Luteolibacter sp. LG18: one gene and its partner. The protein of the gene in region 2 interacts with the protein of the main gene of each other region in a pairwise test. Links are inferred from orthologs where the notes say so. Each region holds a gene or a part of one and is shown on either strand. Other genes may lie near its edges. The genes, in order: recJ and topB.

The links.
Region 1: the proteins of topB (region 2) and recJ interact in binary tests that used the Escherichia coli proteins (3 or more experiments, as listed by UniProt). The link is inferred for Luteolibacter sp. LG18 from one-to-one orthologs.

What each region holds. Positions count from the first base shown.
Region 1 is NZ_AP024600.1:2,293,705-2,296,982, forward strand. Bases 131-3,091 are described here. They hold recJ (single-stranded-DNA-specific exonuclease RecJ), read left to right. Parts: upstream 131-745; coding sequence 746-2,437; downstream 2,438-3,091. Other genes in these bases: hflX (GTPase HflX), read right to left, coding at 131-584; llg_RS09595 (hypothetical protein), read right to left, coding at 2,447-3,091. Also shown: more of hflX, read right to left, coding at 1-130; more of llg_RS09595, read right to left, coding at 3,092-3,226; llg_RS09600 (sigma-70 family RNA polymerase sigma factor), read right to left, coding at 3,223-3,278. UniProt on the Escherichia coli protein: Single-stranded-DNA-specific exonuclease.
Region 2 is NZ_AP024600.1:493,326-496,767, forward strand. What follows is about bases 40-3,164. They hold topB (DNA topoisomerase III), read left to right. Parts: upstream 40-401; coding sequence 402-2,927; downstream 2,928-3,164. Other genes in these bases: llg_RS01985 (hypothetical protein), read left to right, coding at 40-294; llg_RS01995 (M50 family metallopeptidase), read left to right, coding at 2,985-3,164. Also shown: more of llg_RS01985, read left to right, coding at 1-39; more of llg_RS01995, read left to right, coding at 3,165-3,442.

The DNA of each region.
Region 1 (3,278 bases), 1.8 Mb from region 2 along the record:
CGCACTTCCTCCAACTCGCGGCGGGCGCGGTCGATCCGGACGTGGGCCATGCGGCGGTCCACCTCGATCTGCTTTTCACCCATGCCGCGGTTCGCGCCGCCGCCACCGCCACCTCCGGCCCCACCGCCTTCGCGGTCGAGGTGACCCCACATCCGCGCCATGCGCGGCAGGGCATACTGCATGCGGGCCAGCTCCACCTGGAGGCGGGCCTCCTTGGTCTGGGCGCGCTTCGCGAAAATATCGAGGATGACCTCCTCGCGGTCGATCACGCAGGTGTCCGCCTCGCGCTCCCACGTCCGCTGCTGGTGGGGGGCGAGCTGGTTGTCGAAGACGATCACATCGCACTCGTGGGCCTTGGCCAGCGCGATGATCTCCGCCGCCTTGCCGGTGCCGCAGATGTGCCTCTTGTGTTGCTGGCGGCTGCGCACCAGCACGGACTCGACGATGCCGATGCCCAGTGTGGACACCAGTTCCCCGAGCTCTTCCAGCAGCGAAGCCGACTCGTCCTCCTCGCGCGGATCGAAATAAATCCGCACCAGCAGGGCGCGCTCCACCATTTGCGGTTTCTCACGAACCTCGAACATTCCGGCGGGGGGATAACACCGGAAGCCCGCCCGTGCGACGGGAAAAAATACGGAGGTCTGTCGCCGGGGTCGCTTGGGTGCTCCGGAAGCCCTGCCGGAGCATCCGGTTCGAACTTGTCTTGAGTGCTTCGCCAAGTTGCGCCTAGATTCCCGTCCACAAGATGCGACCCTTGCCCAACCGCTGGATTCCTCGGGGCGAACCGTTCCAGGAAGGACGCGGCTCGTCGGGCAGTTTTCCGCCGATTTTAGAGCATCTGATCCTCCAGCGCGGCCTGCCCGGCGGCGCGGACATCGAGGCTTTCCTGAATCCCCGGCTCCGCGATTTGTCCGATCCCTTTCTGATTCCCGGCATGGCCGCGGCGGTCGAACGGCTCCAATTGGCCATCGATCGACGGGAAACGGTCTGCATTTTCGGGGACTATGACGTCGATGGTGTGACCTCGATCACCCTGATGCGGCGCATTTTGCACGCCTATGGAGTGGAGCCCCGCCATTTCATCCCCCACCGCGGGGGCGAGGGCTACGGCCTCAGCGATGCGGCCCTGATTCGCTGCATGGCGGAGGGCCCGAAGCCGGACCTTCTGATTACGGTCGACTGCGGCACGGTCTCGATCGATGAAATCGCGGGCTTGAAAGCGCAGGGTGTGGATGTGCTGGTGGTGGACCATCACGAGCCCAGCCCGCGCGGCCTGCCCGATTGCGTGGCGGTGGTGAACCCGAAGTGCGGGAACGATTTCACCTACCTCTGCGCCGCCGGCGTGGTGTTCAAGCTCGGCCACGCGCTGCTGAAATCGCGACCGACCGATCTCGATCTAAAGGAGCTGATGGACCTGGTGGCCGTCGCCACCATCGCGGACATCGTGCCGCTGATCGGGGAGAACCGCCTGCTGGTGCGTCACGGCCTCAAGCGCCTTTCGACCACGCTCAACCCCGGCCTGCGCGCCCTTCAGGAGGTCACCGGCATGAACGGCCACGCCACCTCGATGGACGTCGGCTTCCGGATCGGCCCGCGCTTGAATGCCGCCGGCCGGATGGACGCGCCGGAGGATGCCCTCGCGACCCTGCTCACCGATTGCCGCCGCCTGGCCTTCGATTTCGCCGAGAAGCTCGATCGCTACAACCGCGACCGCCAGCAGTATGAGACCCAGATCCGCCGGGAAGCGCTGGAAATGCTCGATGGCACCTTCGATCCGCAGCGGGACCCGGTGATCGTGCTCGGCTCGCGCTCTTGGCATCCGGGGGTGGTCGGGATCGTCGCCTCACGCTTGATGCGGCAGTTCCACAAGCCGACCTTCGTGATCGCGATCGACAGCGATGGCATTGGCAAGGGCTCGGGCCGCAGCATCGACGGGGTCTCGCTGGTGGATGCCATCCGCGAGTGTCAGGACCACCTGATCGCCGGTGGCGGCCACGCCATGGCGGCCGGTCTTTCGATCGAGGAAAGCCAGCTCGATGCCTTCCGCCAGCACTTCGCCGAGTATGTCCTGCGGACCACCGACGAGCAGCAGCGCCAGCCGACGCTGTGCTACGACGCGGAGATCACCTTCGCCCAGCTCTCACTCGATTTCCTCGCCAGCTACGATCTGCTCCAGCCCTTCGGGAATGGCAATCCACAGCCGGTGTTCATCAGCCGCGGCGTGAGCCTCAGCCGCCCGCCGGTGCACATGAAGAACAACCACCTGCGCTTCATGCTCCGCCAGGGCTACGCCGAGCAGGATGCGGTCTACTTCGGCGGCGGGGAAAAACCGCTGCCGGACCCGCCGTGGGACGTCGCCTTCACCATCGACCGGAACACGTTCCGCGGCCGGACCACGCTCCAGCTCGTGATCCAGGACGTAAGAGCGGCGGAGTGATTGTGTTCCTCACTTGCCGCCCGCCTTGAGGTAGGCCTGCTGCAATTGCTCCTTCTTCGCTCCGGGAGCGAGTGCGGCTACCCAAGCTCCCGCCGCGTCGGCGTCCTTGGCGATCCAGGCGCGCATCAGCTTGTCGGGGAAGCCAGCGGAGAACGAGCCGGGGCCACGGGCGTTTTCAAGGCGGTCGTAGTTCCTCGCCACCGCCGCCGGATCGACCTTCAGCCACTCGTTGGTCAGCTCCAGCGAGTGTTGCTGGCGGTTGCCGGAATCGGGGATGTTGTAGCACCAATCGAGAGCCTGGGGGGCGTTTGTCCGCACCCACACGGCGAGCACCGCGATGATGGCCTCGTTCATCTGCTGGAGGCCGAGCGGGGTCTTGGCGCGGACGTCCATGGCCCACACCGGATCGATTTCCGCCAGCCGGGTGAAGGCGCGGACGGTTTCCTCCACCGAGGGGAAGCCCTTGCGGGTGAGCATTTCCACCAGTTGGTCGCCCGAAAGGTCCTCGATCGCCTGATCGAGCACGGATGAGCAACGGTAGGGACTGCCGGTGCTCTGGCGCAGGCGGACCCGCTCGGACTGATACCACGCGGGCCGCTCACCCTCCGGCTGGCCCATCCGCTCTTCGATGAAGGATCGGAGAGCCGCGGTTTTCCGCACCGGGGCTGGGGGAGGGGAGGCCGCCTGTGGGGGAGCGGGGAGTTCCCGCCCAGGCAGGAAACGCGCGCCGGTGAACCCCGCTGCCAGTCCCGCCAGGATGGCAGCGATGGGAATCAGGAACCGCTTCATCGGCCCGCCCCCTCCTTGCGGGCAGGGTTGTGGCTGGCGGCCTCGGCGAGCT
Region 2 (3,442 bases):
CCAGTGCCCACCCAATTGCTGCCAGCCTGGTGGTTCGCGCGTTTCATGAAGCGGCTGGTAGTAATCCTGGGCATTCCGGCCGCCTGCGGATTCCTGAAATACGGTTTCCAACTCGATCCATCCGCTCTGAGCCATGGCCTGCTGCTGGCGGCCTCGATCTTCGGACACCGCCATTTCAGCCATCGGGTGGAGGAATTGACCCCGCCCTATCCGCCCTCCCGAAAGCCCCGGCCCATCCACCGCGGCACCTCGCTGGAGCCCCCAAATGAGGGCGATTCGGACGATCCCGCTTGATTTTTCCTCCCTACGGGAGGGGGAAGTCCGCTTGCAAATCCCCTTGCCAAGCACGTTGATCCCCGTCTAGTCCCTCATCCCGCCGACCTTACGGCAAATTTTCCGCCATGGGCAAAACTCTCATCATCGCCGAGAAACCGAGTGTCATGACCGACCTCAGCCGGGCGCTGGCCAAGCCGCTCGGGAAGTTCGACAAGCACGGTTCCGGGCGAGACGTCTTTTTCGAAAACGACAACGCCGTCATCACCTCCGCCGTCGGCCATCTGGTCGAGTTGCGGATGCCGATGGGCCCGAATGGCAAGAAACTGCCATGGAAGTTCGACGTGCTGCCCGCGATCCCGGACCGCTTCGAACTCGATCCGATCCCGGATTCCGAAGCCCGCCTCAAGCAGGTGCTGAAGCTGGCGAAGCGCAAGGACGTCGACAACATCGTCAACGCCTGCGACGCCGGCCGCGAGGGCGAGCTGATTTTCCGCTACATCATGGACATCGGCGGCGTCAAAAAGCCGGTCCAGCGGCTATGGATGCAGTCGATGACCAATGACTCGATCATCGCCGCGTGGGACAAACTCCGCAGCGACGAGGAAATGCAGCCGCTGGCGGATGCCGCGAAGTGCCGCTCCGAGTCCGACTGGCTTGTGGGCCTCAATTCCACCCGCGCCCTGACCTGTTTCCGCTCCCGCCACGGTGGCTTCAATATCACCGCCGCCGGTCGCGTCCAAACGCCGACGCTGGCCATCCTCGCTTCCCGCGAGGCTGAGATCCAAGCCTTCAAACCCTCGCCCTACTGGGAAGTCATCGCGTCCTTCCAGATCGCCAACGGCGACTACGAGGGCAAGTGGACCGAGGAAGGCTGGAAGAAGGACGAAACCAATCCCCACGGCCGCGCCGACCGCCTGTGGACCGCGGAGCTGGCCCAGACCATACGCGACCGCTGCGACGGCAAGACCGGCCGCATCGAGGAAGAGAAAAAGGCGCAGTCCCAGATCGCGCCGCAGCTCTACGACCTCACCACCCTCCAGCGCGAGGCCCCGTTCTCCGCGAAGCAGACGCTCTCGATCGCCCAGGCGCTCTACGAGAAGCACAAGATGATCACCTACCCGCGAACCGACTCGCGCTACCTGCCGGAGGACTACACCGGCGCCGTGCGCGAGACGATGGGGGACGTGGCCGCCAGCGACCTGCCGCAGGCCGACTACGCCCGCGCCGTGCTGGAAGGGAAGGATGAGAACGGCCCGCGCCTCGTGAAGAGCCGCCGCGTGTTCGACAGCAAGAAGGTCTCCGACCACTTTGCCATCATTCCGACCGGCAAGTTCGCCAAGCTCTCCGACGCCGAGCAGAAGCTTTACGACATGATCGTGAAGCGCTTCATCGCCGTCTTCTACCCCTCCGCCGAATACGAGGTCACCAAGCGCGCGACCAAGATCGAGCACGGCGACCTCACCGACACCTTCCGCACCGAAGGCCGCGTGCTGATCAAGCCCGGCTGGCTGGAAGTCTACGGCCGCCGCCCGGGCGTCGCCTCCGGCAAGGACGAACTCGTGGCCGCGAAGCCCGGTGAATCCGCGCTGGCCGAGGAGGTCCGCGTCGAGTCGCTCGAAACCAAGCCCCCGGCCCGCTACACCGAATCCACCCTGCTCTCCGCCATGGAAGGCGCGGGCAAGCTCGTCGACGACGAAGCGCTGCGCGAGGCCATGTCCGAGCGCGGTCTCGGCACCCCGGCCACCCGCGCCGCGATCATCGAAGGGCTCATCGCCCAGAAATACATGGCCCGCGATGGCCGTGAGCTGCACGTCACCCCGAATGGCATGCGCCTGATCGAGATCGTCCAGGAAATGGGCATCAAGGGGCTCTCCTCGCCATCCCTCACCGGTGACTGGGAATTCAAGCTCCGCCAGATGGAGCACGGCCTACTCAAGCGCGAGGAGTTCATGAACGAGATCATGTCCTACACCCAGGAGATCGTGGCGAAAGCCCGTCACCTGGCGGACGAGATCAAGAACAAGCCCTTCCCGGATCTCGACGTGGCTTGCCCGAAGTGCGGGGCCAAGCCGCTGAAGCAGACCGACGCCACCTACGAATGCCGCGAACTGGATTGCGGCTTCAAGGCGAAGAAGCACATCGCCGGCCGCACCCTCACTGAGGAGGAGGCGAAGATCCTCTTCTCCACCAAGTTCCTGCCGAAGATCGACGGCTTTAAATCGAAGTTCAACAAGCCCTTCGAGGCGGCTCTGGAGCTCGACGACAAGTTCAAGGTGAACTTCGTCTTCGAGAAGTCCGACGCCGACGAACCGGCCGAACTCAGCGAGGAGCAGGTCATCGGCTCGTTGACTCTGCCGGACGGCCGCACCACCAAGGTCTACGAAGCCGAGAAGGCCTGGCACCTGCCCGAAATCGTCACCAAAAAGGACGCGAACGGCATCCGCATCGGCCGCACCATTCTCCAGCGCCCGATCACCCGGGAGGAGGTCCTGCTGCTGCTCAGCCAGGGCAAGACCGGCCTGCTGCGCGGCTTCGTCTCCAACCGGACCAAGCGCAAGTTCGACGCGATGCTCACCTTCGAGGCGGACACCGGCAAGATCGGGTTCGAGTTCGAACCGCGGGCCAAGAAAACCGCGAAGACTGAATCCTGATCCGGTTTCGCTGACAGGGTGCCGGACCACCGGCCCCTTCCATCCCTGTATTGCTCCATGTTCCGCTTCACCCTGTTCGGCGTTCCGGTTGAGATCCAACCTTGGTTCTGGGTCGGAACCGCCATCTTCGGCGGCGGGATCGGCGCGAGAACACCCGCACAGATCCTCGACGTCTTGATTTTCATGATCGTGGCCGCCATCTCGGTGCTCGTGCATGAATTCGGGCATGCGCTGGTGGGCCGCCGTGTGGGTGGAGGTTCCGCCTCGATCTCCCTCCATGCCTTCGGCGGACTGGCCTTCAGCCAGGGCGGCCGCTTCACCCGCATGGGCCACTTCTGGCGCGTGGCCGCCGGTCCCGGAGCGGGCTTCAGCCTTTTCCTCCTGACCGCCCTAGCGCTAATCGTAGCCTTCGGATTCCAGAGCGGCACCAATCTCATCGTCTACCTCACGTTCCATCAGTTCCCTGATTTTCTTTCACCCTCGGCAATCGCATTCGCGAAGGCTGAAACCCGGGT